DNA from 2 places in the Streptomyces sp. NPDC005775 genome. Region 2 is predicted to be linked to the other one. Evidence: riboswitches for the same ligand, from Rfam matches in the RefSeq annotation. Region 2 holds a riboswitch; the other holds the start of a gene.

Region 1 (15,412 bases), on a different contig from region 2:
CACGGGGGCTCTGCGGATCGCGGGCGGCCCGGTCGAAGTCGATCACCTCGTCGAAACGGCCGCTGGTGCGGATCCAGGTGTTGACGGACTGCCGGGCGCCCTCGCGGAAGCCGTCCGGGTCGTCGTACCCGGTGTTGCCGCCGAAGGGCGTCAGTGTCGCTCCGTACACCCGGATCCCCAGGGCGTGGGCCCGGGTGATGATCTGGTCGTACGCGGCGATGACGTCGTCCGCCGTCCGCTTCTGCGCGGCGGGCGTGGCGGCCGCCGTCCCGATGTCGTTGACGCCCTCGAAGACGATCAGCCGGTCGACGCCGCTCTGGGCCAGTACGTCCCGGTCCAGCCGGGCCAGCCCGTTCGGGCCCAGGCCGTCGTCGAGCAGGCGGTTCCCGCCGGCCGCCTGATTGACGACCGAGGTCCGCACCGGACCGGCGCCGGCGGCCAGTCGCTCCTGCAGCACGTCCGGCCAGCGGTCGTTCCCGTTGGTGGTGGACCCCCGGCCGTCGGTCAGGGAGTCGCCGAGCACGGCGGTCGCCGAGGTGGTGCTCCTGGACCAGGCCTCGACGCCGCTGAGGAAGTACCAGTGGTCGGTGGTGGTCGCCCCGGGGAGATCCGGGTCCTGGACGTGGTCTCCCGCCCGGAGGTACGAGGTCGTACGGGAACCGGGGTGGGAGGTGATGGCCGTGGACGCCTGCCCGGTGGCCAGGTAGACGGTCGCCGTCAGGTTGGAGCCGGGTGCGAGCCGGAAGTCCAGCGGATCGGAGACGGCTTGCGCCCCGGCCGGGACGGTCACCGAGGAAGCGCCCCCGAAGGTCACCCGGCGCGTGGTCCCCTCCCGGATGGCTCCCGTACCGGCCCGCCCGTCCAGCGGCAGCGCCACGGACACCTTCGTGAGGGGCAGCGCCGCACCGCCGAAGGCGTTGGAGAACCGCAGCCGGATGTGGTCACCGCCCGCCGAGACGTGGACGGTCTGCCGCAACGTCGTGTCCGTGAGGACCGAGTCCTCCTGGGTGAACGGGGCCGGCGGCATGTTGGACGGCTCGGTGAGCTGCGGCATCGATGTCCACGCGGCCACCCAGTGCGCGTCGCGTTCCTCGGGCCCGGGCGCGTGAGCCGTCCGCGCCGGTCTGGCGGTCTCTCCGGCACCGAGCGCGGGCGTGACGGCGGCGAGTGAGGTGAGGAGCGCCCCTGCGGTGATCAGGCTGATGAGCGACGATCTTCGGTTCATGGATGTGTTCCCTCTGTGCGGTGGGGAAACGGGATGACACGCAAAGCGTCCACGTACGCGGATGGCATCCCCATCCATGCGCCCGCCGGACCACGCGGCAGGCTAGTCCGTCCGATAGTTGCGGTCAATCATTCGAAATGTTTCGGTCTCTTCGTCGGCGGCCAGGGCGCCGACGCCTACGCGGAAAGACTCGGCGCATGGCCCGATCGTCCCGTGATGCATTCCGTATCGGGTGTCCGGACCGCCTGATTGTCGGCGCGGCCAGCCCTTTCCGGCGTGCCGGAAGACGCCCGGACGGCCCCGCCGCTCCGGTGGCCGCGCTCGACGGACACGACCTGGTGCTGCGCTACGGCGGCAAGCCGGTCGTCCACGGCGTCTCGGCCGCCCTGGAACCCGGCCGTGCGACAGCCCTCGTGGGGCCGAACGGCAGCGGGAAGTCCACGCTGCCGCGCGCGCTCTCCCGACTGCATCAGCTGAACGGCGGCCGGGTGACGCTCGGTGCCCCCGAGGGACAGGCCGAGCGTGACGCTGCCCTGCCCACCTCCGTGAGTGCGCCCGAGAGGTCACTCTGTTCTCCCGGTCGAGGCCCGCGCCCCAGGGGCTGACGGCCGCGGAGGTCGTGGCGTTCGGACGCCACCCCTGCCGGCGCGGCTTCGCCGGGCCGACCGCCGACCAGGACTTTCCGTCGCGTGTGCGGGGAAGGCCCTGGCAGCGCTGAGAGACACAAAAGCACTGGTCAGGGCCTACAGGCTCAGCACTCGATGATGTTCACCGCGAGCCCGCCCCGCGCGGTCTCCTTGTACTTGACGCTCATGTCGGCACCCGTCTCCTTCATGGTCTTGATGACCTTGTCGAGGGAGACCTTGTGGCTGCCGTCGCCGCGCAGGGCCATCTTCGCCGCGGTGACGGCCTTCACCGCCGCCATGCCGTTGCGCTCGATGCACGGGATCTGGACGAGGCCGCCGACCGGGTCGCAGGTCAGGCCCAGGTTGTGCTCCATGCCGATCTCGGCGGCGTTCTCGACCTGCTCCGGGGTACCGCCCAGGACCTCGGCCAGCGCGCCGGCGGCCATGGAGCAGGCGGAGCCCACCTCGCCCTGGCAGCCGACCTCGGCGCCGGAGATGGAGGCGTTCTCCTTGAACAGCATGCCGATGGCGCCGGCCGCCAGGAGGAAGCGGACGATGCTGTCGTCCTTCTCGGCCTCGGTCGCGCCGCCGGCCGCGAAGTTCATGTAGTAGTGCAGCACCGCCGGGATGATGCCGGCCGCCCCGTTGGTCGGGGCGGTGACGACGCGGCCGCCCGCGGCGTTCTCCTCGTTGACCGCCATCGCGTAGAGGGTGATCCACTCCATCGCGTGGGTCTGCGGGTCGCCCTCGGCGCGCAGCTGGCGGGCGGTGTTCGCCGCGCGGCGGCGGACCTTGAGGCCGCCGGGGAGGATGCCCTCGCGGGACATGCCGCGCGAGACGCACGCCTGCATGGCGCGCCAGATGTCCAGCAGGCCGGAGCGGATCTCGTCCTCGGTGCGCCAGGCGCGCTCGTTCTCCAGCATCAGGGAGGAGATCGACAGGCCCGTGTCCCCGGCGAGGCGCAGCAGCTCGTCGCCGGTGCGGAAGGGGTGCTTGAGGACGGTGTCGTCGAGGACGATCCGGTCCTCGCCCACCGCGTCCTCGTCGACGACGAAGCCGCCGCCGACCGAGTAGTACGTCTTCTCCAGGAGCGGGGCGCCCTCGTGGTCGTACGCGAAGACCGTCATGCCGTTGGCGTGGTACGGAAGCGCCTTGCGGCGGTGCAGGATCAGCTGCTCGTCGAAGTCGAAGGCGATCTCGTGCATGCCGAGGAGGTTGATCCGGCCGGTGGCGCGGATGGCGTCGACCCGGGCGTCCGCCGTTTCGACGTCGACGGTACGGGGGGACTCGCCCTCCAGGCCGAGCAGGACGGCCTTGGGGGTGCCGTGGCCGTGCCCGGTGGCACCGAGCGAGCCGAAGAGTTCGGCGCGTATCGAGGCGGTGTGGGCCAGCAGGCCCTCGTTCTTCAGCCGGCGCGCGAACATACGGGCCGCGCGCATGGGGCCGACCGTATGGGAGCTGGACGGGCCGATGCCGATCGAGAACAGGTCGAAGACCGAGATGGCCACGGGGTGACTCCTAAGGGGTTGGTAGACGCCGTTGTCTGCCGGGTGGTGCGGTACGGGCGGGGTGGGCCCGAAGAGCGAGGACAAGGGAGCGGGGGCAAGGGATGGGGCACCGCGCTCACTGTTCAGTGTGCGTGGTGCCCCGCCCGTATGTACAAATGCGCCGGTTCGACTACTTCACACCGGGGTAAAGCGGGAACTTCTCGGCGAGCGCGACGACGCGGGCCTTCAGGTCGTCCGCGTCGTAGGACGGCTTGAGGGCGGAGGCGATGATCTCGGCGACCTCGGTGAAGTCCTCCACCTGGAAACCGCGGGTGGCGAGCGCCGGCGTACCGATCCGCAGACCCGAGGTGACCATGGGCGGCCGCGGGTCGTTGGGGATGGCGTTGCGGTTGACCGTGATGCCCAGCTCGTGGAGCCGGTCCTCGGCCTGCTGACCGTCCAGCTCGGAGTTGCGCAGGTCCACCAGGACCAGGTGCACGTCCGTACCGCCGGACAGGACGGAGACGCCGACCTCGGTGACGTCCGCCTGCACCAGGCGCTCGGCCAGGATGCGGGCGCCGTCCAGGGTGCGCTGCTGGCGCTCCTTGAACTCCTCCGTCGCCGCGACCTTGAACGAGACCGCCTTGGCCGCGATCACGTGCTCCAGCGGGCCGCCCTGCTGACCCGGGAAGACCGCCGAGTTGATCTTCTTGGCGAGCTCCTGGGTGGAGAGGATCACGCCGCCGCGCGGACCGCCGAGGGTCTTGTGCGTGGTGGTCGTGACGACGTGGGCGTGCGGCACCGGGTTGGGGTGCAGGCCCGCGGCGACCAGACCGGCGAAGTGCGCCATGTCGACCATCAGGTACGCGCCGACCTCGTCCGCGATGCGGCGGAAGGCGGCGAAGTCCAGCTGGCGGGGGTAGGCGGACCAGCCGGCCACGATCAGCTGCGGCTTGGACTCCTTGGCGAGGCGCTCGACCTCGGCCATGTCCACGGTGCCGGTGTCGTCGACGTGGTACGGGACCACGTTGTAGAGCTTGCCGGAGAAGTTGATCTTCATGCCGTGGGTCAGGTGACCGCCGTGGGCCAGGTTCAGGCCCATGATCGTGTCGCCCGGCTTCAGCAGCGCGAACATCGCGGCGGCGTTGGCCTGCGCACCGGAGTGCGGCTGCACGTTCGCCGCCTCGGCGCCGAAGAGTGCCTTGATGCGGTCGATCGCGATCTGCTCGACCACGTCGACGTGCTCGCAGCCGCCGTAGTAGCGGCGGCCGGGGTAGCCCTCGGCGTACTTGTTGGTCAGGACGGAGCCCTGGGCCTCCATGACCGCGACGGGAGCGAAGTTCTCCGACGCGATCATCTCGAGGGTGGACTGCTGACGGTGGAGCTCGGCGTCGACAGCGGCGGCGACGTCCGGGTCCAGCTCGTGGAGGGAGGAGTTGAGAAGCGACATCAGGTGGTCCCTTGGGTCTCAGTTACCGGAGAACGCGGTGTACTCGTCGGCGGAGAGCAGGTCCTTCGGCTCCTCCGCGATACGTACCTTGAACAGCCAGCCGCCCTCGAACGGAGCGGAGTTCACCAGCGACGGGTCGTCCACGACGTCCTGGTTCGCGGCCGTGACCTCGCCGGTCACCGGCGAGTACAGGTCGCTGACCGACTTGGTCGACTCCAGCTCGCCGCAGGTCTCGCCCGCGGTCACCGTGTCGCCGACCGCGGGGAGCTGGACGTAGACGACGTCACCGAGCGCGTTGGCCGCGTGCTCCGTGATACCGATCGTGGCCACGCCGTCCTCGACGGCCGACAGCCACTCGTGCTCCTTGCTGTACCGCAGCTGCTGGGGGTTGCTCATGACCTGAATTCTCCTGTACGCGGGGGAGTGCTGATGAACGGTGGTCTTACGGTGTGAGACAGGACTGCGTCACGTACGCAGTACCGGATCCGCCTGCGGTGCTACTTCTGCCGCTTGTAGAACGGCAGGGCCACGACCTCGTACGGCTCGTGGCTGCCCCGGATGTCCACGGCGACGCCCGTGGTGCCGGGCGTGGCGTGGGCGGCGTCGACGTACGCCATGGCGATCGGCTTGCCGAGGGTGGGCGAGGGCGCGCCCGAGGTGACCTCGCCGATGACCTGGCCGTCCGCGACGACCGGGAAGCCGGCGCGCGGCACCCGGCGGCCCTCGGCCACCAGGCCGACGAGCTTGCGGGGCGGGGCGGTCTCGGCACGCTCGGCGGCGGCCTCCAGGGCCTTGCGGCCGACGAAGTCGCCCTCCTTCTCGAACTTCACGACCCGGCCCAGACCGGCGTCGAACGGCGTCAGCGCCGTCGTCAGCTCGTGCCCGTACAGCGGCATGCCCGCCTCCAGGCGCAGCGTGTCGCGGCAGGAGAGCCCGCACGGGATCAGGCCGCGGGAAGCACCGGCCTCGGTGAGGGCCTTCCACAGCTGCTCGGCGTGCTCGGGCGCGACGAACAGCTCGAAGCCGTCCTCGCCGGTGTAGCCGGTACGGGCGATGAGCGCGGGGACCCCGGCGACGGTGCCGGGCAGGCCGGCGTAGTACTTCAGGCCGTCCAGGTCGGCGTCGGTGACGGCGCCCAGGATGGCGGGGGACTCGGGGCCCTGGACGGCGAGCAGCGCGTACGCGTCGCGGTCGTCACGGACCTCGGCGTCGAAGCCCTCGGCGCGGGCGGTCAGCGCGTCCAGCACGATCTGCGCGTTGCCGGCGTTGGCGACGACCATGTACTCGGTCTCGCCGAGCCGGTAGACGATCAGGTCGTCCAGGATGCCCCCGTCCTCGGCGCAGATCATCGTGTAACGGGCACGGCCCACGGAGACGGTGCCGATGTTCCCGACGAGCGCGAAGTTCAGCAGTGCCAAGGCCTGGGGACCGGTGACGGTGATCTCGCCCATGTGCGAGAGGTCGAAGAGCCCGGCCTTCGTACGGACGGCGTTGTGCTCGTCGCGCTCACTTGCGTAGCGCAGCGGCATGTCCCAGCCGGCGAAGTCGGTCATGGTCGCGCCCAGCGAACGGTGCAGGGCGTCGAGGGCTGTGAGGCGGGGGGTGGTGGTGCTCATGGATAAGGCTCCCAGGGCATGACGACGAGGACGATCCCTCCCCATCTGTCATCGGAACCTGAGAGGTTCGCCGAGAGACCCCGCAGGGGTTCGGCTTGCACCTTGGGTGGAGCCGCAGGGCGGCTCGCTTTTCAGATCTGCCTCATCCACGCGGTACGGGGCCTGAGAGATTCAAGGGAGGATCTTGCTCCTTCGGCGCCCGGCACGGGGGCCGGGACTCTCCCGCGCGGATTCGAGCGGCCTTTATGCAGTTGACGGGGGTCATCATCGCACGCATTGCGGGAGAGTGGGGGGCCGGTGCCGATGCCGGTTTCCCACGGGTTCCGGCGGGTCGGAAGGTTGTGCCGCATTACCTTTTCTTTACACTTCTTGAGCAGGTGTGGGTCAGCCGACAGGGGGAGGGCGATGACGTTGCAGCGGTACGCGACGACCGCGGGGGTCGCGCACGGCGCACTGCCCGCGCAGCCGGGGGCGCCGGCCAGGGAGACGGTCGGCCCGCACGCCCCTGTCGTACGGGACCTGCGGGCGCGGGACGGACGCAGCCCGCGCAGCCTGCACTTCGCGGCGGGCGACGTGGTGGTCGTCTCCGGACTGCCCGGCAGCGGCAAGTCGACCCTCATCGCCCGGGCCGTCTCGGCGCACGCCATCGACTCCCAGGACACCAGGGACCGCTGGGCGGCCCTGCTGCCCCGCTTACTCCCGTACGCCTTCTACCGCCCGCTCGTCCGCGTCGCCCACTACGGGGGGCTGTGGCGCGTGCTGCGCTCCGGCGCCTCCGTCGTCGTCCACGACTGCGGCACCCAGGCATGGGTGCGCGGCTGGCTGGCCCGCGACGCCCGGCGCCGCGGCCGCACCCTGCACCTCGTGCTGCTCGACGTCACCCCGCAGGCGGCGCGCAAGGGCCAGCGCGAGCGCGGGCGCGGAGTGTCCGGATACGCGTTCGCCCGGCACCGCAGGGCCGTGGGGCGGCTGCTGCGCGACACCGAGTCGGGCCTGCTGCCGCTCGGGTGCGCCTCGGCGGTGCTGCTGGACCGGCAGGCGGCGGGGCTGCTGACGCGGATCACGTTCGCAGACGCACAGAGTGAGGCCTGAGGGCGGGCTGTCCGATGGCTGGACGTCCGCGTGCGGCCGGCGGCCGACCGGGGAAGCGGCGTTAACCTCTTGCTGCACGAGACCTGGTGTGAGGGCTTGCCGCACGACCTGGGGCGAGAGAGGGAGACAGTGGACATTCCGGCACCGGCCCGGACCCATCCGCAGGGCGGATGGCCGGCCAACGAGCTCGAAGAAGTGCTGAGCGCATCACTCGGCAGCCCCGAGGCGGGCGGCCGGCTGGTGGAGGTGCTCGGCCGCAGCCACCTCTGGGTGCCGCTGCCCAACGGCGGTTCGCCGGACGCCACCGACCTGGATCTGCCGACGCTGGAGGTCGAGGGCGCTGTGTACGTCCCCGTGTTCAGCTCCGAACAGCAGTTCCTCGCCTGTGTCGGCGCGCACATGTCGTTCACCGTGGCCCCCGCCCGCGAGTTCGCCCGGGGTCTGCCCCCGCAACTCGGCATCGCGGTGAATCCGGGCGGCGCGGTCGGCGTGCCGCTGCCGCCGCCCGCCGTCGCCGAACTCTGCCGGGCCGGCCGCACCCTGCTGGACGGACCGGCCGGCGGCGGCCGCGTCCGGCTGTACGAGCCGGACTGGCAGCAGGAACCCGTCGACTTCCTCTCCGCCGCGGCCGGGGAGTTCGAGGAGAGCGGCGTCGTGCTCAGTGCCCGGCGCGCCCTGGCCAGCATCGAGGGCGGCGACCCCGTCCTCTTCGTCGGCGTCGAGTTCTCCACCTGGGACGGAGCCGGGCGCAACGCCCCCATGGACGCCCTGGGGCGGGCACTGGGGCGCGTCGAGGTGCCGTGGCCGGTCAACCTGGTGCTGCTCGACGTCACGCAGGACCCCGTCGCCGACTGGATGCGCGCACGGGTGCGGCCCTTCTACCAGCGCGCCGCCGAGTAGCGCCGGGGCGACCGGCCGGGCGCCGGGGACCCACGGCCGCGGCCCACGGAGTCAAGTCGGTGTCAGGGCCGCCGCATAAGCTGGTTTGATGGCTGGTGCTCGGCACCGCGCCGCCCCGAGAGCCCCGGGAACGGCAGGCCGACACGTTGGATCGAAGAGGGGCGGGACCCAGGTGAGTGCGTCAGGCACCGCGGCGGCCGGGCAGGTCGAGCAGATGCTGCGACAGGTGACGCCCGGGCGCTACGACGCGTACGAGGCACTCCTCCAGGCGCTGGCGGCCGACCGGATCTGGATGCTGCTGTGGCACGGCCGGGCCGGCTCGCCCGACGCCCAGTACGGCAACATGGAGATCGACGGCCTGGGCTACGCCCCGTGCGTCACCTCCGCCCAGGAGCTCTCCGCCAGCGGCTGGAACCGGGACCACGAGGTCGTGGGCGGCCGTGACATCGCCCGCGCCCTGTTCCCCGACCGCTGGGGCATCTGGCTGAATCCGCACGCCCAGGGCGGCGGCGTGGGCATCCCCTGGCTGGACCTGCGCCGGATCGCCACCGGCCTGGACCGGATGCCCGCCGGTCCGCTGCGGATCAGCGACCCCGCCATCGAGATCCCGCAGTTCTACGCCCAGCTCACGCAGAACGCCCACCGCACCCCCGCGATCCGCTCGCTGCGCCGCGCCTGGGTCCAGCCCGCGCTCGGCGTCCCGTACCTCGCCATCGGTCTCGATCTGTACGACACGAGCGGCCCCTCCGTCGACGCCGTGCGGGCGATGATGCAGCAGTCCATCGGCGCGGTCCCGGAGGGCCTCCCGGTCTCCACGGTCGCGATGGCCGATGAGTACGACCCGGTCACGATGTGGCTGCGCGCCAACTCCCGGCCGTTCTACGACCGCGAGCCGCACGCCCCGGCCGGCCGTGGTGCCGCCGTCGCTCCCAGTTACGGCTACCCCCAGCCCCCCGGCCCCGCCCCGCGCGCCTACTAGGCCCTCCCGGGGTCCGGCCGCGTACCGGACAAACGACTCCCCGGCGGACAAGACATCCGTCGCGGTCACCCAAATAGCCACCCAATGACGCGCGTTGGGTGTCATGTCCGTTCTGGTGGATTAGCGGCCGAGTAGTCCGCTCACTCGATCAAGCTGTCCGGATAACGGAAGCTCACTGACCGCATCACGTTTGAGCAAACATTCCCCGTCAGGTCTGGCGGGTGATCGCAACGGCGTTGAAGACTCCCGGCTAGTGGGGATCGTCGGTCCCTTGTACGAGGTTGCACCGGCGGTCATTTCACAGACGCATTCATCGCACCGAAAACATCAGCCGCAGCATGCACCGCGGCTGACACGCGCCAGGCCGTCACCGCGGCGAGTAAGGGCCGGCCACCGCCGGCGGGAGGGGTCAGAGGCACTGTGACCGCACCGATCGAGACCACCGGTTCGGCTGCCGAGGCGCAGCCGGAGGCAGTACTCACGGGAGTCAAACAGAGCCAGATCGAAGGCCGTTCGCTCGGGCAGATCGCCTGGACGCGCTTCAAGCGCGACAAGGTGGCAGTGGCAGGCGGCATCGTTGTCATCCTGTTGATCCTGCTCGCCGTGCTCTCCAAGCCGATCCAGGCCGTCTTCGGACTGGACCCCAACGAGTTCCACCAGGACCTCATCGACCCCGCGCTGCTCGCGCCCAAGGGCGACTGGGGCGGCATCAGCTGGAGCCACCCGCTCGGCGTCGAGCCGCAGTACGGCCGCGACATCATGACCCGCATCATCGAGGGCTCCTGGGTGTCCCTGGTCGTCGCGGTCGGAGCCACCCTGCTCTCCGTGGTGATCGGCGTCTTCATGGGCGTGGTGTCGGGCTTCTACGGCGGCTGGGTGGACACCTTCATCAGCCGCATGATGGACACCTTCCTGGCGTTCCCGCTGCTGCTCTTCGCGATCTCCATCTCGGCGGCGCTGCAGGACGGCGCGTTCGGCCTGGAGGGGCTGCCGCTGCGGATCGCGGTCCTGATCTTCGTGATCGGCTTCTTCAGCTGGCCGTACATGGGCCGCATCGTCCGCGCCCAGACCATGAGCCTGCGCAATCGCGAATTCGTCGAAGCGGCACGGTCGTTGGGCGCCCGCGGACCCTTCATCCTCTTCCGGGAGCTGCTGCCGAACCTGGTGGCGCCCATCCTGGTCTACTCGACGCTGCTCATCCCCTCGAACATCCTCTTCGAGGCGGGTCTCAGCTATCTGGGTGTCGGTATCGCGCCGCCGCAGTCCTCCTGGGGCGGGATGCTCACCAACGCGATCGACTTCTACCAGAACGACCCGATGTACATGATCGTGCCGGGCGTGGCCATCTTCGTCACGGTGCTGGCGTTCAATCTGCTGGGAGACGGGCTGCGTGATGCGCTCGATCCTCGTAGCAAGTAGTGCCCGGGTGCTCGTCACAACGTCGTGCGACAAGCCACGGCAACCATCGATTGAGGGGGATTTCCTCAGGTGAAGACCAGAAAAACGACAGCGGTGGTCGCCACAGCTGTGGTCCTGATGCTCGGAGCGTCCGCGTGCAACGGCTCCAAGGACGACAACGGCGGCGGTAAGGGCGGCAACGGCGGTTCCGGTGCCACCGACGCCGCGCTGACCTCGATCGTCAACAAGTCGGACAAGAAGGGCGGGACTCTCAAGCTGGAGATGTCCGACGAGCCCGACTCGCTCGACCCCGGCAACACGTACTACGGCTGGGTGCAGAACTTCGCCCGCCTGTACGGCCGCACCCTGACGTCCTTCAAGCCGGCCGCCGGCAAGGACGGCCTGGAGGTCGTCCCGGACCTCGCCGAGGGCCTCGGCAAGTCGAGCCCGGACGCGAAGACCTGGACGTACACGCTGAAGAAGGGTCTCAAGTACGAGGACGGGACCCCGATCACCTCGAAGGACGTCAAGTACGCCGTCGAGCGCTCCAACTTCGCGCCGGAGGCCCTGTCCAACGGCCCGACGTACTTCAAGGCCCACCTCCTCGGTGGCGACAAGTACAAGGGTCCGTACAAGGACAAGAACCCGAACGGCATCGCGTCCATCGAGACGCCGGACGACCTCACGATCGTCTTCAAGCTGAAGGACGCCTTCGCGGACTTCGACTACCTGGCGACGTTCTCGCAGACGGCCCCCGTGCCGGCCGCGAAGGACAAGGGCGCCGACTACGTGAAGCACATCGTGTCCTCGGGCCCGTACAAGTTCGAGTCGTACGACGAGGGCCGCGGCGCGACCCTGGTCCGCAACACGAACTGGGACCCGAAGACCGACCCGATCCGCCCGGCCCTGCCGGACAAGGTGACGGTCCGCTTCAAGGTCAAGCAGGAGACGGTCGACAACAACCTGCTCTCCGACAACATCACGGTCGACGGTGCCGGCACCGGTGTCGCCCCGGCGACCCAGCCGAAGGTCCTCACCAAGGCCGACCTGAAGAAGCAGACCGACAACTCGTACGCGGGTGCCACCTCGTACGTCGGTCTGAACGTCAACGTCGCCCCGTTCGACAACATCCACTGCCGCAAGGCCGTGCAGTGGGGCATCGACAAGGCGTCGATCCAGGCCGCCCAGGGTGGCGACCCCAAGGGTGACGTCGCGACGACGCTGCTGCCGCCGACGGTCAACGGCTACGCGAAGTTCGACCTGTACGAGTCGGCCGGCCACAAGGGCGACGAGGCCAAGGCCAAGGACGAGCTGAAGCAGTGTGGCAAGCCGAACGGCTTCGACACCAAGATCTCGGCCCGTTCCGACCGCCCCGCCGAGATGGCCATGGTCACCGCGGTGCAGGCCTCGCTGAAGAAGATCGGCGTCAACGCCGAGATCAAGACCTTCCCGGCGGGCAAGTACTTCCAGAACTTCGCGGGCAACCCGAGCTACGTGCACGCGAACAAGCTCGGCATGATCATGAGCGCCTGGGGTGCCGACTGGCCGACCGGCTTCGGCTTCCTGGACCAGATCATCAACGGCTCGGCCATCAAGCCGTCCGGTGGTAACAACGTCCAGGAACTGAACGACCCGAAGATCAACAAGATGCTCAACGACGGCATCGCCAACACCGATGACGTCGCCCGCGCCAAGGCGTGGGGCGACATCGACAAGGCCGTCGCCGAAGGCGCGACCGCCGTGCCGCTGATCTACCGCAAGAACCTGCTGCTCCGCCCGGTGTCCGCGACGAACGTCACGGTCACCCAGGCCTACCTCGGCATGTACGACTACGTGCTGATGGGTTCCGCCAAGTAGGAACGGCCCCGCCTCCCGGGCCGCGCACGCGGCCCGGGAGGCGGCCTCCGGACCCCCCAGAATTGTCCTGAAAGGCAGGTGAAGGCACGGTGTCCGACCGCACGGGTAACCCCCGGCGAGGAGATACCGGCGCCGGATAGCTGTGGCTGCGTACATCATCCGACGCGTCTTCGGCGCGGTACTGCTGCTGTTGATCGTCAGCGCAGTCACCTTCGCGATCTTCTTCCTCGTCCCCCGACTGGCCGGGCAGACGATGGACCAATTGGCGGCCCAGTACGTGGGCAAGGACGCCAATCCGCAGTCCATCCTCGCGGTCAAGCAGAACCTCGGCCTCGACCAGCCGCTGTACATCCAGTACTGGCACTTCCTCAAGCAGTTGTTCGTCGGCGCCGACTTCCAGTTCGGCCCCGAGGCCACCCACTGCGGCGTGCCGTGCTTCGGCTACTCCTTCAAGCGCCACGTCGAGGTCTGGCCCGAGCTGACCGCGCGCATTCCGGTCACGTTCTCCCTGGCCATCGGTGCCGCGGTGATCTGGCTGATCAGCGGTGTGGCCATCGGTGTCATCTCCGCGCTCAAGCGGGGCTCGATCCTCGACCGCTTCTTCATGACGATCGCCCTCGCCGGCGTCTCCCTCCCGATCTTCTTCACCGGCATGCTCGCGCTGGGTGTGCTGACGGTGCAATGGCCGATCTGGGAAGGCGTCAACTACGTGGCCTTCACCGACAGTCCACTGGACTGGGCGTGGAACATGCTGATCCCGTGGTGTTCGCTGGCCTTCCTCTACTCCGCGCTCTACGCCCGCATCACCAGAGCCGGGATGCTGGAGACGATGGGCGAGGACTACATCCGTACGGCCCGTGCCAAGGGCCTCAGGGAGAGCAAGGTCATCGGCAAGCACGGTCTGCGGGCCGCGCTCACCCCGATCGTCACCATCTTCGGCATGGACTTCGGTCTGCTGGTCGGCGGCGCCGTCATCACCGAGACCGTGTTCTCCTTCCCCGGCCTCGGCCAGTACGCCATCAAGAGCGTGCAGGAGAACGACCTGCCGATCGTGATGGGCGTGACGCTCGTCGCCGCCTTCTTCATCGTCATCTGCAATCTGCTGGTGGATCTGGTGTACGCCGCCATCGACCCCAGGGTGAGGCTTTCGTGACCGAGGTTTCCAAGGCACAGACCGCGGTGGTGGGAGAGCCCGCCACCGCCGCGCGGGCCGGCAGCGATGACGCCTTCCTCTCCGTGCGGGACCTGCGCATCCACTTCAAGACCGACGACGGCCTGGTCAAGTCGGTCGACGGTGTCAGCTTCGACGTGAAGCCCGGACAGACCCTCGGCATCGTGGGCGAGTCCGGCTCCGGCAAGTCCGTCACCTCGCTCGGCGTGCTCGGTCTGCACCGCACGGCCCCCAACGCCCGTATCTCCGGCGAGGTCTGGCTGGACGGCGAGGAGCTGATCGGCGCGTCCGACGACCGGGTGCGGGAGCTGCGCGGCCGCAAGATGGCCATGATCTTCCAGGACCCGCTCTCCGCGATGCACCCGTACTTCTCGGTCGGCGCGCAGATCGTGGAGGCGTACCGGGTCCACAACAAGGTCAGCAAGAAGGTCGCCCGCACCCGGGCCATCGAGATGCTCGACCGCGTCGGCATCCCCGAGCCCCACAAGCGGGTCGACTCCCATCCGCACGAGTTCTCCGGCGGTATGCGCCAGCGCGCCATGATCGCGATGGCCCTGGTCAACAACCCGGAACTGCTCATCGCCGACGAGCCGACCACCGCCCTGGACGTCACCGTCCAGGCGCAGATCCTGGACCTGATCCGGGACCTGCAGAAGGAGTTCGGCTCCGCCGTCATCATGATCACCCATGACCTCGGGGTCGTCGCCGAGATGGCCGACGAGCTCCTGGTGATGTACGGCGGCCGGTGCATCGAGCGCGGTCCGGCGGAGAAGGTCTTCTACGAGGCCCAGCACCCGTACACCTGGGGTCTGCTCACCTCGATGCCGCGCATCGACCGCGAGCAGACCGAGCGGCTGATCCCCGTCAAGGGCCAGCCGCCGTCGCTGATCAACGTCCCCTCCGGCTGCGCCTTCAACCCGCGCTGCCCGTACGCGGACATCCCCAAGGACAACCTCACCCGCACGACGCGTCCCGAGCTGGAACTGGTCGGCGACGGCCACTTCTCCGCCTGCCACATGGCACCGGAGGAGCGGTCCCGGATCTGGACCGAAGAGATTGCGCCGAAGCTGTGAGCGAGGCGAGTGATGTGAGCGACGTGAGCGAGAAGAAGGATCCCCCGGTGCTGGAGAAGGACGTGAAGATCCCGGAGCAGGCGACCTCCACGCGCGAGCCGCTGCTCAGGGTCGAGGGCCTGGTCAAGCACTTCCCGATCCGCAAGGGCCTGCTGGGACGGCAGAGCACCTCGGTCAAGGCCGTCGACGGCATCGACTTCGAGGTGTACCCGGGGGAGACCCTCGGCGTCGTCGGCGAGTCCGGCTGCGGCAAGTCGACGATGGGCCGGCTCATCACCCGGCTGATCGAACCGTCGGGCGGCAAGGTCGAGTTCCAGGGCCGGGACATCACGCACCTGTCCATGGGGAAGCTGCGGCCGATGCGCCGCGACGTCCAGATGATCTTCCAGGACCCGTACTCCTCGCTGAACCCGCGGCACACGATCGGCACGATCGTCAGCGCGCCGTTCAGGCTCCAGGGTGTCGAGCCCGAGGGCGGTCTGAAGAACCACGTCCAGGAGCTGCTGTCGCTGGTCGGGCTCAGCCCCGAGCACTACAA
Region 2 (15,412 bases):
GCGCGGTGACGGTCGTGGACGGCGAGCTGCTCGTCACCCTGTGATCACGGCGGACGACAGGAGGGGGCGTGCGGCGATTCCCGCACACCCCCTCCCGTCACGCCCCTCCCGCCGGCCTCACGGGGTCGGCAGCCAGCCCACCTTCCCCGCGAGCAGCGCGTACCCGACGAACGCGCCGATGTCGAGCAGGGCATGCGCGGCGACCAGCGGCCCCACCCGCTGCCAGCGGCGGTACAGCAGCACGAAGACGACGCCCATCACCATGTTGCCGATGAAGCCGCCGATGCCCTGGTACAAGTGGTACGAGCCCCGCAGCACCGAACTCGCCACCAGCGCGGCCATCGGGCTCCAGCCCAACTGCCCCAGCCGGCGCAGCAGATATCCGACGACGATCACTTCCTCCACCACGGAGTTCTGGATCGCCGACAGGATGAGGACGGGGAACTTCCACCACACGTCGGGCAGCGACTCGGGGACGACCGTGAGGTTGAATCCGGCGGCCCGGACGACGAGGTAGAACGCCAGGCCCGCACTGCCGATACCTGCCGCGACCAGCACCCCGCGCCCCAGGTCGGACCACGGCCTGGTCCGGTCGAAGCCGATGGCTCGCAGCCCGGCGCCCTCCCTGATCAGCAGGTGCGCCACCAGGGCGACCGGCACCAGCGCCGTCGTGATTCCGAAGAGCTGCCAGGCGAGATCCAGCCATGGACGTCCCGGCGCGTAGGAACTGTTGAGGGTGGCCGCCTGATCCTTCAAACCCCCTGGTTTCGTCAGGGATCCGACAAAACTGATCAGGGCAGAAACCCCGCTGGCCCCCAGCGAGAGAGCCAGTACCAACACCGTCTCGGACCGCAGAATCCGTCGTGACACGGCCTCCTGGGGAAAAGAATCAGCCACGCGCCCCGCCTCCACCTGTACACCTGCCCTCAGTTGTGCATTCACGTCCCATGCCACTCCCCACCCCGCTAGGGTCTCGAATGCAGGTACGAAGATCATGCGCGACAGGCCGGGGGGCGAGCACCATTGCCGAGGGTGTGGTCCCCCATTTCCTTGTTCATCCTCAAGGAGGGGCACCACCGACATGGGACGTCACAGCTTGCCCGACGACTACGCCACCGACGGAAGCGGGGACCGTCCACCGCGCCGCCGTCGCACCGTGGTCATCGCCACCACGCTCGTTCTCGCCGTGGCCGCGGGAACGGCGGTAGCGGCACAGGGCGGCCTGCTGTCGTTCTCGGAGTCCTGCGAGGACACCGCCGTACACCTGTCCATGATGACCTCACCGGATATCGCCCCGGCCGTGCGTGCCGTCGCCGACAAGGCGCGCGAGGACAATCTGAGATCCGACGGCCGCTGTCTGGACGTGGACGTCGTGGCCCGCGACTCGTACAAGGTCGCGGACGCGCTCGCCCGCGGCACCCGTGCACCGGACTACCAGATGTGGCTCCCCGACTCCGATCTCTGGCTGAACAGGGCGAAGGGCACGGGAGACGCCATCCCGATCACCCCGGGCGATTCCGTCGTCTCCTCACCCGTCACCCTCGCCATGGTGCCCTCCGCCGCCAAGAGCCTCGGCTGGCCCCGGAAGAAGTACTCCTGGGCCGAACTGACGGCCGCGGCCATGGAGTCCGACAAGGTACGGCTGGGGTCGGCCGACCCCGCGCGCAGCGCCACCGGGCTGCTGGCGCTCACCTGCATCGGAATCTCGTCCGACAAGCTGGGCGGGGACAGCGACACCCGGGCGGCGGCCACCGCCAAACTGCTCGCCCAGCGGATGTCGGACGGCGACGCCCAGGTCGTCGAGACGCTGCCACAGGACAGCTCCGGCGCGGAGCAGGGAAATCCGGCGCGCAACCAGGCGGTGCTGCTCTCCGAACAGGCCGCGTTCGCCCACAACGCCGAATCGAGCGGGGGCGGCAACCTCCAGCTCTTCTACCCCGAGGACGGCGCCCCGCTCCTCAACTACCCGTTCACCCTCGTCAACGAGCAGGAACAGACGACGGACGAGAGCCGGGCCGCACTGCGGTTCATGACGCTGCTGTCCGAGGACGCCTCCCAGCGCACCCTGCGGGAGCACGGGTTCCGGACCGTCGACGGCACGGCCGACGAGACCCTGGTCGCCTCGGCCGGCGGCAAGTCGCCACAGCCGTACGCCACATCGCCCGGGGCCGCCCCCTCGGACGAGACGCTGCAGGAGACGCTGGGCATGTGGACGATCACCGTGCAGAGCGCGCGGCTCACCACCGTCGTCGACGCGTCGGGGTCGATGGCCACGATCGTGCCGGGCCGCAACCAGTCCCGGATGGACGTCACCAAGGCATCCCTGATCCAGGCGCTCAACCAGTTCACCCCGAACGACGAGATCGGCCTCTGGGAGTTCGCCACCACACTCGACGGCGACAAGGACTACCGCAGACTGGTCACGACCGCCCGGCTCGGCGACCCGGCCGAGGGAGGCGGCACGCACCGCGACAAGCTCACCGCGGCATTCTCCGCGCTGAAGCCCGTCCCCGACGGTGCCACGGGTCTGTACGACACCGCGCTCGCTGCCTACAAGGAGGCGCAGCGCACGTATGTGAAGGGCAAGTTCAACGCCGTCGTGATCCTCACCGACGGCTCGAACCAGGACGACCGCTCCATCTCGCGCACCGCCCTGATCGCGGAGCTCAAGAAGATCACCGACCCGGAGCGGCCGGTTCCGCTGCTCGCCATCGCGGTGGGTCCCGAGGCCGACCGCGACGAGGTGAACGAGATAGCGAAGGTGACCGGCGGCGGCGGCTATCAGGTCAGCGACCCGGCGGAGATCCAGGCAGTGATCCTGCAGGCCGTCATGACCGCGGGACAGAGCGGTGGCGCAGCCGGGGAATAGGCCCCGCCCCACACCCGCCGGCCCGCCTCACCGTGCCGGGAGGTCCACCGGCCAGGTGTGCACGGGTTCGCCCGCCTGCATGAGTTCGGCGTAGCGCCGGGTCATGGCGGCGAGCGCCTCGCCCCGCCCCAGTCCGGCCTCCCGCGCTCGGTGGTAGGTGTCGGCCTGCCAGGAGGCTCCGTTCGTCCGCCGCCGGCAGCGCTCCTCGATGATCCCGAGGTAGTGGTCCCGGTCCGCGGGCTCGATGTTCCAGGCGTCGAGGCCCGCGGCTGCCAGCGGCAGCAGTTCGTCCCGCACGAGCTTGACGGCCGGCACCCGGGTCAGCCCGCCCGAGCGGCCGGGCCGGGGCCAGAGCAGTTCGGCGTCGATGCCCCGACGGCAGGCGGTCTCGAAGTTCTCGGCCGCGGCGGTGAAGGGCATCCTGGTCCACACGGGCCGGGACTCCTCCGCGAGAGCCCGTACGAGGCCGTAGTAGAGGGCGGTGTTGGCGATCACGTCGGCGACGGTCGGTCCGGCGGGGAGCACCCGGTTCTCCACCCGGAGGTGTGGCACGCCGTCCGCGATTCCGTACACCGGGCGGTTCCAGCGGTAGACCGTTCCGTTGTGCAGGACGAGCTCCTGAAGCCCCGGCACCCCGCCCTCGTCCAGGACCCGCAGCGGATCCTCCTCGTCGCAGATGGGCAGCAGCGGCGGAAAGTAGCGGAGGTTCTCCTCGAAGAGCTCGTGGGCGGAGTCGATCCACCGCTCACCGAACCAGGTCCTCGGCCGCACCCCCTGGTTCTGGAGCTCGGGCGGCCTGGTGTCCGTGGCCTGCTGGAAGAGCGGCGGCCGCGACTCCCGCCACAGCTCCCTGCCGAACAGGAAGGGGGAATTGGCTCCTATCGCCACCTGGACCGCCGCCACCGCCTGCGCCGCGTTCCACACGTCGGCGAAGCGGTCCGGAGTCACCTGCAGATGGAGCTGCACGGAGGTGCAGGCCGCTTCCGGCGTGATCGACCCGGAGGTGCAGACGAGCCGCTCCACACCTTCGATATCCAGGGAGAAATCCTCGCCGCGCGCCGCCACCATTTGATCGTTCAGCAGCGCGTAGCGGTCCACGTCGGAGAGGTTGTCCCGGACCATGTCCTCGCGCCCGAGGGTGGGCAGTATTCCGATCATCATGATCCCGGCATCGACCTCGGCGGCCTTCCGGTCGGCATATCCGAGACCGGTCCTCAGCTCCTCGGCCAGTTGATCGAGAACTCGGCCTGAAAGATTATGTGGAACTATGTTCACTTCGAGATTGAACATCCCCAGTTCGGTCTGGAAATCGCGGCTGGCGATGCGGTCCAGGACCTGCCCATTCAACATCTTCGGCATACCGTCGGCGCCTGCCAGATTCAGCTCGATCTCCATGCCCATGAGGTTGCGCGGCCGGTCGAACCTGCCCTCCGCCAGGAGTCTCCCCAGTCCCTCCAGGCACTGGTGGAGCTTCCTGCGGTACCTCTGCCGGTCGGACAGGTCAAAGGCGTCCGCAACGACCTTCTCCCCCATCGAAGTGTCCCTCCTCGAGTGGGCAGCCCGGGCCCCAGGCCGCTCGCGTCACGATCGATAATGCCCAGGCGGGGAGATCCATAACGCCCTGCGGGAGCCGTGCACCCGCTAATCTGATGACAGAGGCCCGGGGCACATTCACTCGGCATGACGCACCCCGCAGATTCCGCGTTCGGCACGCGGGGAAAGCGTCGGCACGTTTCAGCCTACCGCGACGCGGGAAAAACCCGAGGCGGTGGCTGCGCCGCTCACACCGAATCTGCATAATCTCCGCATAATTAAGTCCGGATACCGCCTTGCCGGCAATAGCCGTGGCGGCTAGTGGAAACACCGCGTGAACACGTGTCGTATAAACTCCGCGGACGAGGCAGAGAGTTGACGCACCGGCCCAGTCACCGGCCTCCTCTGGCCCCGCACGCCGACAGCGCCGTCTGCACACGCCCACGCTCCACCGTGTCTCCGAAGTGAGAGGCGACCCACTATGCCGCTGCTTGTACCCCCTGCTCCCGCGCCCGCTCTGCGCAGCGTTCTCGCGGCGCTCGGTTCACCGACCGCGGTCCGCGAGGCCCGCACCCCCGCCCTGCGGTCCGCCCAGGGACCTCTGAGCCCCGAACACCCGCTGCCCGTCCACGTGCTGGACGGAATCGGGCGGGGCGGGCTCGCGCCCACGACCCGGCTCGCGGCATGGCGCTTCCTGATCCGCAGCACGGACCGGGCCGTCGCCGCGGCGGACACGATGCTCACCCCGGACGGCTGGGCCTTCTCGCACTTCTTCGAAGGCCCGTACATCGCCTCCACCGAACTCGCCCTGCGCCAGGCCGAAGCGGCGGCGACGCCCTACCAGCCGAGGCTGCTGTCCATCCCCGAGCTCTACATGCTGGCCCTGTGGCTGCACGGGGACACCGAGGCCGACGCGTCCGGCGGGTCCCCCGCCCCGGCCGATCTGCTGGTACCACTGGCTCCCGCCCCGACGGGTATCGCGGCACACCGTCCGCACCGGGTCGCTGATCTGCTCCCCGTGATCACCACCCGTATCGCACCCGGCCCCGGCCCCCTGCTCGGCTCTCCCGCCTGAGCCCCGGCTCCCCCGCTCGACGGCACCGTGCCCCGCCACCGCTCACCCCGGTGGCGGGGCACGGTCATCGGGCGGGAGCGCTCGTGCCCATCCGGACTAGCCCCATCCGGCCACCCCGAACCACCCGAAGTGACAGTGCAGTTGCGTTGAACCGTCCGGGCGGGTGACGCGTCATGGGAGGAGAAGGAGCGCTGCTGCGAAATCCCTGCGGATTGCCGTCCGTGGGGCAACACTGGGACCGGACCGATTGATACGGGGGGCGGCCATGAACACCTCTTCAAGCCGCAGGACACTCAACTCAACGCAGCGAAAGAACCCAGCCATGTGTCAGCACCAGCCACCCTGCCCGACAGCCGACTCAGCCGACCGGGAAGCCGCCCGTCTGGTGGCGCACCATCCGGAACAGGGCTGGAGCCTGCTGTGCAACGGCGTCCTGCTCTTCGAGGACACCGGTGAGCTGCTTCCGGACGGGCAGATCATCGCCCCGCACCGACCGCTGGGATCGGGCCGGGTGGTGAAGGCGGCCTGAGCGGCCGGTACGGAAGAGGGGCCGGCCCGGAGAGATCTCCGCACCGGCCCCCACGCGTATCCGCGTCACGCCTCGTGTTCGGGCGTCAGTTGTCGTACTCCGTCAGCGGCGGGCACGAGCAGACGAGATTGCGGTCACCGAACGCACCGTCGATCCGGCGCACCGGCGGCCAGTACTTGTCGGCGGCCGAGACTCCGGCGGGGAAGACGGCCACCTCGCGGCTGTAGCCGTGCTCCCACTCCCCGCCCAGCGCGTTCGCGGTGTGCGGGGCGTTGCCCAGCGGGTTGTCGTCCGCGCTCCACTCGCCCGAGGCCACCTTCTCGATCTCGCCGCGGATGGCGATCATCGTGTCGCAGAACCGGTCCAGCTCAGCGAGGTCCTCACTCTCGGTCGGTTCGATCATGAGCGTGCCCGCGACGGGGAACGACATGGTCGGCGAGTGGAAGCCGTAGTCGATGAGCCGCTTGGCGACGTCGTCGATGCTGACGCCGGTGGCCTTGGAGATGGGCCGCAGATCCACGATGCACTCGTGCGCGACCAGTCCGGCCGGGCCGTTGTACAGGATCGGGTAGTGCGGCTCCAGCCGCTTGGCGATGTAGTTCGCCGCGAGCACGGCGACCTGCGTCGCACGCTTGAGCCCCTCGCCGCCCATCAGGCGTACGTACGCCCAGGAGATCGGGAGGATGCCGGCCGAACCCCACGGAGCGGCCGAGACCGGTCCGACACCGGTCTCCGGACCGGCGGCGGGCTGCAGCGGGTGGTTCGGGAGGTACGGCGCCAGGTGCGCGCGCACACCGACCGGGCCGACGCCGGGGCCGCCGCCGCCGTGCGGGATGCAGAAGGTCTTGTGCAGGTTCAGGTGCGAGACGTCGCCGCCGAAGTGACCCGGCTTGGCCAGGCCGACCAGCGCGTTGAGGTTGGCACCGTCGACGTACACCTGACCGCCGGCGTCGTGCACCTCGGCACAGATGTCGGCGACGTGCTCCTCGAAGACCCCGTGGGTGGACGGGTAGGTGATCATGAGCACAGCGAGTTCGTCACGGTACTGGGCGATCTTGGCGCGGAGGTCCTCGACGTCGACCTCACCGTCGTCGGCGGTCTTCACCACGACGACCTTCATACCGGCCATCACGGCGCTCGCGGCGTTGGTGCCATGGGCCGAGGAGGGGATCAGACAGACGGTCCGGCCCTCGTCGCCGTTGGCACGGTGGTACGCGCGCACGGCCAGCAGCCCCGCGAACTCACCCTGCGATCCGGCGTTCGGCTGGAGGGAGACCGTGTCGTAGCCGGTGACCTCCGCCAGTCGCTCCTCCAGCTCATGGATGAGCGTCAGGAAGCCCTCGGCCTGCTCGGCCGGCGCGAACGGGTGCAGTGCGCCGAACTCGGGCCAGGTGATCGACTCCATCTCGGCGGTCGCGTTCAGCTTCATGGTGCAGGAGCCGAGCGGGATCATGCCGCGGTCCAGCGCGTAGTCACGGTCGGCGAGCTTGCGCAGGTAGCGCAGCATCGCGGTCTCGGAGCGGTGCTGGTGGAAGACGGGGTGGGTCAGGTACGCGTCGGTGCGCAGCAGTGCCTCGGGCAGTGCGTCGGCGGTCGTGGCGTCCAGCGCCTCGATGTCGCCTTCGGCGCCGAAGGCGGCCCAGACGGCCGCGATCTGGGCGCGGGTGGTGGTCTCGTCGCAGGCGAGCGAAACCAGGTCGCCGTCGACGAGCCGCAGGTTGACCCCACGGTCCCGGGCGTCGGCGACGACCGCGGCGGCCTTGCCGGGGACCCGGACGGTGAGCGTGTCGAAGTACGTACCGGTGACCACGTCGACACCGGCGGCGCGCAGGCCCTCGGCCAGGATGGCCGCGTAGCGGTGGGTGCGCCGCGCGATCGTGCGCAGCCCGTCGGGGCCGTGGTAGACGGCGTACATCCCGGCCATCACGGCGAGCAGCACCTGCGCGGTGCAGATGTTGCTGGTGGCCTTCTCGCGGCGGATGTGCTGCTCGCGGGTCTGCAGGGCCAGGCGGTACGCCTTGTTGCCGTCCGCGTCCACGGAGACGCCTACGAGGCGGCCCGGGAGGCTGCGGGCGAACTTCTCGCGCACGGCCATGAAGCCCGCGTGCGGGCCGCCGAAGCCCATGGGCACACCGAAGCGCTGCGTGGTGCCGACGGCGATGTCGGCGCCCAGGTCACCGGGGGACGTGAGCAGGGTGAGGGCGAGCAGATCGGCGGCCACGGTGACGATCGCGCCGAGCTCGTGGGCCTGCTCGATGACGGGCTTGATGTCCCTTACGGCCCCGGAGGCGCCCGGGTACTGCAGCAGCACGCCGAAGACACCGCGCTCGGCGATGTCGGCCGGGATGCCGTCACTGAGGTCCGCGACGACGACCGCGACGCCGGTCGGCTCGGCACGGGTCTCGATGACGGCGACGGTCTGCGGCAGGGTCTCCGCGTCGACCAGGAAGACGCCCTGCTTGACCTTGCCGACGCGCCGGGCCAGTGCCATGGCCTCGGCTGCGGCCGTGCCCTCGTCGAGCAGCGAGGCACCGGAGGTGGGCAGCCCGGTGAGCTCGGCGACCATCGTCTGGAAGTTCAGGAGGGCCTCGAGGCGGCCCTGGGAGATCTCGGGCTGGTACGGCGTGTAGGCCGTGTACCAGGCAGGGTTCTCCATGACGTTGCGGAGGATCACCGGCGGGGTGAACGTGCCGTAGTAGCCGAGCCCGATCATCGGGGCCAGGACCTGGTTGCGGTCGGCGAGGAGGCGCAGCTCGGCGAGGACCTCGGCCTCCGTCCGGGCGGCCGGCAGGTTCAGGGCCTCGGCACTCCTGATCACATCCGGCACCGCGGCGGCGGTGAGCTCGTCGAGCGATCCGTAACCGACCTGGGCGAGCATCTTCGCCTGGGCCTCGGCATCGGGACCGATGTGGCGCTGCTCGAACGGGATTCCCTGTTCCAGCTGGGAGAGCGAAGTGCGACGGGGGGTCATGATGGAGGCCTCCTGGTCTGCCACGACCTGCGAGGGGCACCACGGCGCGGGGTGCCCGAACGGCCTCCCCCTCTGTCATCTCAACCTGAGAGCTTCACCGGTGCCCGCGGGGCGCACCGGCTTTCACCGTCGGTGAGGAAGGGCTCCGGTCCGGCCGTGGCCGTACGGAACCCGCCCTGCTTTCCAGAGTGACCTCGTCCGTGCGGTACGGGGGCCTGAGAGATTCCGGGGAGGATTTGCTCCTTCGGCGCCTTCCGGATTGTCTCCGGAAGACTCTCCCGCACGGGGTCAGCAGCCATTGCCAGCGTACCAGCGGGGTATGCGAGGGAAATCTCGAGTGGCCGACGCCACGGATCTGCACTTCTGTAGTGCCTGTGGAGTAGCCGTGACCCGTGGGAGGGACCGTGCAGACCGACATCGATCCGCGCAGCCTGATCGGCCGCAAGGCGTTCGACCGCAAGGGCACCAAGATCGGAACCGTGGACGAGGTGTACCTCGACGACGCGACCGGTGTGCCCGAATGGGCGGCCGTACGCACCGGACTGTTCAGCCGGGACGCCTTCGTCCCGCTGGAGCCCAGCGACTTCGTCGAGGACACGCTGCGCGTCCCGTTCGACCGCGCACTGATCAAGGACGCCCCCGATTTCGGGGTCGGCCGCCATCTCTCGCCGGAACAGGAGCTCCAGCTCTACCGGCACTACGGTCTGGACTCGGCCCCGGCCGAGACCGCGCCGGACCGCGATTTCGGCAGGCTGGCCGGCCAGGACGAGTAGTCCACCGGGTTGCGTACGAGCGGCAGCGGATCGGCCGGCCGCAGTTGTGGATCGTCGATACGAAACGTGCGGACGCGGCCGGGCGGCGATTCCGGCTCCTCGAACCGCACGGTCACCCGCCCGACCCCGCTGCCCTGCACCCAGCCGTGCCCGTAGGCGTCGTGCCGCACGTCGTGCCCGGCCGGCCAGCGCCGCGCGGCGAGCTGCTCCGGACCTTCCGGCACGGGTTCCTCACCGTCCGGCCCTCCCTCGTCCGCGACGGCGGGCGCCCCCGGCTCGGCGGTGTCCACCAGCTCGGCCGCCATCCGCTCACCCGCGGCCTGCGCGAACAGGTCCTCCTGGGTGAAGTCGGCGAGACCGGTCACGCCGACACCGAGCAGGCGGACGCCCCCGGTCGTGTCCACGGCCTCCAGGAGCCGTGCGGCGGCCTCTCTGACGACCGTGGGGTCGTCGGTGGGACCGCGCAGCGTCTCGGAGCGGGTGAGGGTCGAGAAGTCGTAGCGTCGCACTTTCAGCACCACCGTGCGTCCCGACCGTCCGGCGGCCCGCAGCCGTTGGACGCAGCGGCCGGCCAGTCGCTCCACCTCGGTCCGCACCCGGGCCCGGTCGTGGAGATCCGTGTCGAAGGTGTCCTCGACCGAGACCGATTTGGCGTCGCGCTCGGCGACCACCGGCCGGTCGTCGAGTCCGGACGCCATGCGGTGCAGGGAGCTGCCGTGCGCCTTGCCCAGCAGCCGTACGAGCTCCGCCTCACCCGCCTCGGCCAGGTCGTTGACCGTGGTCATGCCGGCGCGGCGCAGATGGTCCGCGGTGGCGGGTCCGACGCCGGGCAGGGTGCGCACCGGCATGGGCGCGAGCAGCGCACGCTCCGTGCCCGGCTCTATCACCAGGATTCCGTTGGGCTTCGCCTCCTCGGAGGCGATCTTCGCCAGCATCTTGGAGCCTGCGAGCCCGACGGAACCGCTGAGCCCCGTGACGGCCTCGATCGCCCCGCGCAGCTGTTCGCCGATCTCCATCGCCGAGGCCGTGTCGTCCGCCGTCCCGCCCGCTTCCAGGTCGACGAAGGCCTCGTCGAGGCTGAGCGGCTCCACCAGGGGCGAGAGCCGGCCCAGCAGCTCCATGACCTGGTCGCTCACGGTCCGGTAGAGCGCGAAGCGGGGCACGAGATAGGCCGCGTTCGGTGCCAGCCTCCTGGCCTGTGCCATCGGCATCGCTGAATGCACCCCGAAACGGCGCGCCTCGTACGAGGCGGTGGCGACGACTCCACGGGGGCCGAGTCCGCCCACCACGACCGGCTTTCCGCGCAGACTCGGCTTGGCCGCCTGCTCCGCTGACGCGTAGAAGGCATCCATGTCCAGATGCAGGATGGTGGGCGCGGCTCTCACATCAATCGATGGTGCCCTACGCCACTGACAGTCGCCCCGTCACAACGGCGGGCCGACCCCGGTTTCCTGGGGTGCGGCCTCGCTCCCATCCGGTCAGCCCGCCCGGTTGCGGCGACGCGCCAGCTCGTCGGTGGGGTTGTTGCCGATCAGTGTCTCGCCGGTGTCCACCCGCTCCCCGTGCAGCTGCGACAGCGCGGCGTCCACGTCCCGCCACACCACCCCGACGGCGATGCCGAAGACCCCCTGCCCCCCTTGGAGCAGCTCCACGACCTCCGCGGGCGAGGAGCACTCGTACACCGTCGCTCCGTCACTCATCAGCGTCATGCGCTCGAGATCCTGGAAGCCCCGCGCCCGCAGGTGCTGCACCGTGGTGCGGATGTTCTGGAGGGCAACCCCGGTATCGAGGAAACGCTTCACGATCTTCAGAAGCACCACGTCCCGGAAGCTGTAGAGCCGCTGTGTGCCCGACCCGTGGGCCGGGCGGACGCTCGGCTCCACCAGACCCGTGCGGGCCCAGTAGTCGAGCTGCCGGTAGGTGATCCCCGCTGCCGCGCATGCTGTCGGCCCTCGATAGCCGATCTCGTCGGCCGATGTCACGCCGTCCCCCGTCACCGCATCCGGCGCAACCGGTTGCCTGATGGTGTGGCCGGCTGTACTCCCCTGCTGCGGATACGGCCCACCCACTGCCGTACCGTCGCCGCTGCTTCTCACGCCGACCTCCGTCCTTGACCTGCCCACTCGAAGGTAGGCAGTCACCCGGGGTGCGTCAACGATCGCCACACTCGGCACGCCGAGTGATAATCACCCTGAGGGTGGTTTCCCGTGACTCGTGAACGGGAAAGGCTTGCCGAATGCGCTGACGGGCCCCTTGGGACGTCACTGACTGTTCGTACCGAAGTCCTCCGGCGAGATCTGGTCGAGGAACTCGCGGAACTTCTCCACCTCGTCCTCCTGCTCGTCGGGAATCGCGATTCCCGCGTCGTCGAGCACCCCGTCACTGCCGTAGATCGGCGTGCCGGTGCGCAGCGCGAGCGCTATGGCGTCGGAAGGCCGCGCGCTCACTTCGACTCCACTGGCGAAGACCAGCTCCGCGTAAAAGACCCCTTCGCGCAGATCCGTGATCCGGACCTCCGTGAGCTCCTGGCCGAGGGCCTCGAGCACATCCTTGAAGAGATCATGGGTCAGCGGCCTGGCCGGAGCCATGCCCTGCTGGGCGAAGGCGATCGCGGTCGCCTCACCAGGACCGATCCAAATGGGGAGGTACCGGTCGCCTCCCACTTCACGCAGGAGCACGATCGGTTGGTTGGAGGGCATTTCCACCCGGACACCCACAACGTCGAGCTCGTTCACACAGCAACCCTAGGACGTGCTCGGCAGGTTTGGGTAGTCGGGCCCCACCGGGATCAGTGGAGACGGATCTGCAGAGCGGCTTGGACGAGGGCCGAGTGGAGCCGCACGGACAGCTCGGCGAGCTCCTTCGCGGTAGCCTCCGCATGGGCTCTGGTCTGCGGATTCCGGTGCCGGCGCAAGGGTGCGACGACCTGCTCGATCAGCCCGGCCTCCCGGTCGGCGGCCGCGCGCATCGCCCGCAGATGTCGAGGTTCCAGACCGAATCGCCCCAGATCCGCCACAAGCCTGGCGATGGTGACCGTCTCGGCGTCGTAGCCGCCGCCCGCCGACGGGGCGACCAGACCGTACGACTCCCATACATCGAGGTCGCTCTCCGTCACCTCGGCCGCGGCAAGGAGCTCGGCACGGCCGATGCGTGCCGCGGTCGCCCGCCCGGCCCCCACGGTCCAGGCGCCGTCGGCCGGCTCCGCCTCACCGCCCGGGGGCGGCAGGGGCGCCTGCTCACCCCGGGCGAGGGCGTCCAGGTGCTCCCGGATGACCTTCAGCGGAAGATAGTGGTCCCGCTGCATCCGCAGCACCTGCGCCAGCCGCTCGACATCGTCCGGACGGAACTTCCGGTACCCGGAAGGGGTCCGCTGCGGCTCGACGAGCCCCTCGGCCTCCAGAAAGCGAATCTTGGAGATGGTGACTTCGGGGAATTCGTCCCGCAGCTGCAGGAGCACCGTGCCGATGCTCATCGGGCGGTCGTCGGCAGTGGCGGTGCCGTTTCCGGCACCGCCCGTCGGTGTTCTCAGCATGGACCTTCCTGGGGGTCCCCCCGACAAAGTCCGGGGGCGGGTCAGATGCCGCGCTGGCTTGCGTAGAAGACCAGCCTGTACTTGCCGATCTGCACTTCGTCGCCGTTGGACAGCGCGACGGAGTCGATGCGCTCACGATTGACGTAGGTGCCGTTGAGGCTGCCCACATCCCCCACGGTGAAGCTGCCGTCGGGGCTCCGACGGAACTCCACGTGCCGACGCGACACCGTCACGTCGTCGAGGAAGATGTCGCTCTGCGGGTGGCGGCCGGCGGTGGTCAGCTCGCTGTCCAGGAGGAAGCGGCTGCCCGAGTTGGGCCCCCGACGCACCACCAGGAGCGCCGAACCGAGAGGCAGGGCGTCCACGGCGGCCTGGGCCTCGGGCGAGAGCGACGGCACGGAGGTCTGTCCGGTCGCCTCCGCCTCGTAGGCCTCCAGGCCGGAGATGGAGATGGTCGACGTCGTCTCCGAGGCCCGCTCCGGAACCCCGCCCCGCAGCGGCGCGCCGCAGTTGGAACAGAAACGGCTGGCCTCGGCGTTGCGGTGCCCGCACCTCGTACAGACCGGCATGGACGAAGCCTCCTGCCTCGGGGCGAACCCTCCACCCGTACTTGAGGTTGACGGTTCTCCGAAACCTATGCGGCCAGGACCGGCAGGGTCAACAGACGACGCGCCGGAACCACCCGAATTGTCACCCCCCGGGCCCCCCACCTGATCGCGGAAGAGGGGGCGCTCGCCACCCTGCTCCTCGGTCTGGCCATGCCGCGGTGCGCGATGGCGTGCAGCCTCATCGCGAGCGCTCTTGCCGAACAACTTCCCAAACAACTTCACGGGCGATTCCCCTTGACCGAAACAGACCCGCCCGTGGGGCAGGACGAACCCTGAATGAACACACCTGCCGACCCGGACATCTTCACAACGTCCGTATCCACTCGACAGTTTCCACCACGCACCACCAATACGATGCGGCGACCCCCCGCAACCTCCCGCCCGTGTCCCCCGACGCCCACACGACCCTGGTTCACTGGGCCGACGACCGAGAGTAGTCAGGCCGCTCCGCCGGTCGCAAGGCGTCGACGACGATGTCGTCGGACTGCGCCACGTGCACGGTGGCCTGCTCCTTCTCCAGCGTCTGCACCACACCGCCGGGGATGTTCAGCGCCGGTTCCAGGTCCTGCGGCTTGCCGATGACCTTGAAGACGTACGGAGCGGAGATCTTGCGGTCATCGACCTCGACGGCGCCTCCGTCCCCGGAGAAGTACGTGTTGGCCACCACGCGCACACCGTTGACCTCGATCGCCTCGGCACCGGCCGCCCGGAGCTCCTGAAGGGCGTCGAGCAGCATGTCCGCCTGCACCGCGTCACCCGGATCGTTGACCGTGAGGGTGATGCCGGGGCCGTGCACCGCCACCGTACCCGCGAGGATGCCGAGTTGGCGCTCCTTCTCGACCGTCTGCTTCCGCGCCTCTTCCGCCTGGTCGGAACTGTTCTCCAGCTCCGTGCGCTGATCGACGAGGCGCTGCTTCTCGTCCTCGAGCCGCTGGGTACGGTCGTCCACCTCGTCGAGGATGCGGACCAGGTCCTCCTGCCGGGCGCCGCGCAGGGCACTGTTGTCGCTGTTCGACCGCACCTGGATGGCGAGCCCCAGGCCAAGGACGAACAGCAGTACCGCGACGATGAGTTGCGCGCGGGTGACCCGGGGCGGCCAGATTCCGGCCATCAGCCGCTGGCGCCCGGTCAGCTCCTCAGGAGCCTGCCCGGCCTGCTCCGCGGGCCGGGCGCGGTCGCCGTCGAATGCGTCGTTGCTCATCGGCGTCACGCCCGGAAGACGTGCCGGCGGATCGCGGCGGCGTTGGAGAAGATCCGGATCCCGAGGACGACGACCACTCCGGTGGAGAGCTGCGCACCGACGCCCAGCTTGTCGCCCAGGAAGACGATCAGCGCGGCCACGACCACGTTCGAGAGGAACGAAACCACGAAGACCTTGTCGACGAAGATGCCGTCGAGCATGGCACGCAGACCGCCGAAGACGGCGTCCAGGGCGGCTACGACCGCGATCGGGAGGTAGGGCTCGACCACCGCCGGCACTTCGGGCCGGACCAACAGTCCGACCACGACTCCCACGACGAGG

Evidence for each region. A riboswitch is a leader RNA that binds a small molecule or an ion and turns the genes downstream of it on or off. The one in region 2 is predicted to bind glycine.
Region 1: it holds a riboswitch for glycine, as region 2 does, so the genes downstream of both, gcvT (glycine cleavage system aminomethyltransferase GcvT) here and gcvP (aminomethyl-transferring glycine dehydrogenase) in region 2, are expected to answer to the same signal.

The regions. Positions count from the first base shown of each region.
Region 1 covers NZ_JBIAIU010000003.1:325,480-340,891, reverse strand. Annotated here, with positions in the region: gene ACFYPA_RS08900 (SGNH/GDSL hydrolase family protein) at 1-1,225, opposite strand, end outside; partial or broken gene ACFYPA_RS08895 (ATP-binding cassette domain-containing protein) at 1,564-1,898, shown strand; gene ACFYPA_RS08890 (L-serine ammonia-lyase) at 1,977-3,359, opposite strand; gene glyA (serine hydroxymethyltransferase) at 3,529-4,788, opposite strand; gene gcvH (glycine cleavage system protein GcvH) at 4,807-5,184, opposite strand; gene gcvT (glycine cleavage system aminomethyltransferase GcvT) at 5,286-6,404, opposite strand; glycine riboswitch at 6,546-6,639, opposite strand; gene ACFYPA_RS08870 (AAA family ATPase) at 6,810-7,496, shown strand; gene ACFYPA_RS08865 (enhanced serine sensitivity protein SseB) at 7,626-8,396, shown strand; gene ACFYPA_RS08860 (enhanced serine sensitivity protein SseB C-terminal domain-containing protein) at 8,569-9,375, shown strand; gene ACFYPA_RS08855 (ABC transporter permease) at 9,796-10,794, shown strand; gene ACFYPA_RS08850 (ABC transporter substrate-binding protein) at 10,912-12,630, shown strand; gene ACFYPA_RS08845 (ABC transporter permease) at 12,773-13,783, shown strand; gene ACFYPA_RS08840 (ABC transporter ATP-binding protein) at 13,780-14,874, shown strand; gene ACFYPA_RS08835 (dipeptide ABC transporter ATP-binding protein) at 14,925-15,412, shown strand, end outside.
Region 2 covers NZ_JBIAIU010000022.1:54,251-69,662, forward strand. Annotated here, with positions in the region: gene ACFYPA_RS35135 (PhzF family phenazine biosynthesis protein) at 1-44, shown strand, start outside; gene ACFYPA_RS35140 (type II CAAX endopeptidase family protein) at 118-897, opposite strand; gene ACFYPA_RS35145 (substrate-binding domain-containing protein) at 1,082-2,869, shown strand; gene ACFYPA_RS35150 (glutamate-cysteine ligase family protein) at 2,897-4,402, opposite strand; gene ACFYPA_RS35155 (hypothetical protein) at 4,884-5,477, shown strand; gene ACFYPA_RS35160 (DUF5999 family protein) at 5,800-6,006, shown strand; gene gcvP (aminomethyl-transferring glycine dehydrogenase) at 6,092-8,977, opposite strand; glycine riboswitch at 9,171-9,268, opposite strand; gene ACFYPA_RS35170 (PRC-barrel domain-containing protein) at 9,382-9,750, shown strand; gene ACFYPA_RS35175 (DNA polymerase IV) at 9,675-11,135, opposite strand; gene ACFYPA_RS35180 (MerR family transcriptional regulator) at 11,229-11,846, opposite strand; gene ACFYPA_RS35185 (bifunctional nuclease family protein) at 12,012-12,485, opposite strand; gene ACFYPA_RS35190 (MerR family transcriptional regulator) at 12,539-13,282, opposite strand; gene ACFYPA_RS35195 (FHA domain-containing protein) at 13,324-14,241, opposite strand; gene ACFYPA_RS35200 (DUF881 domain-containing protein) at 14,303-15,091, opposite strand; gene ACFYPA_RS35205 (small basic family protein) at 15,097-15,412, opposite strand, start outside.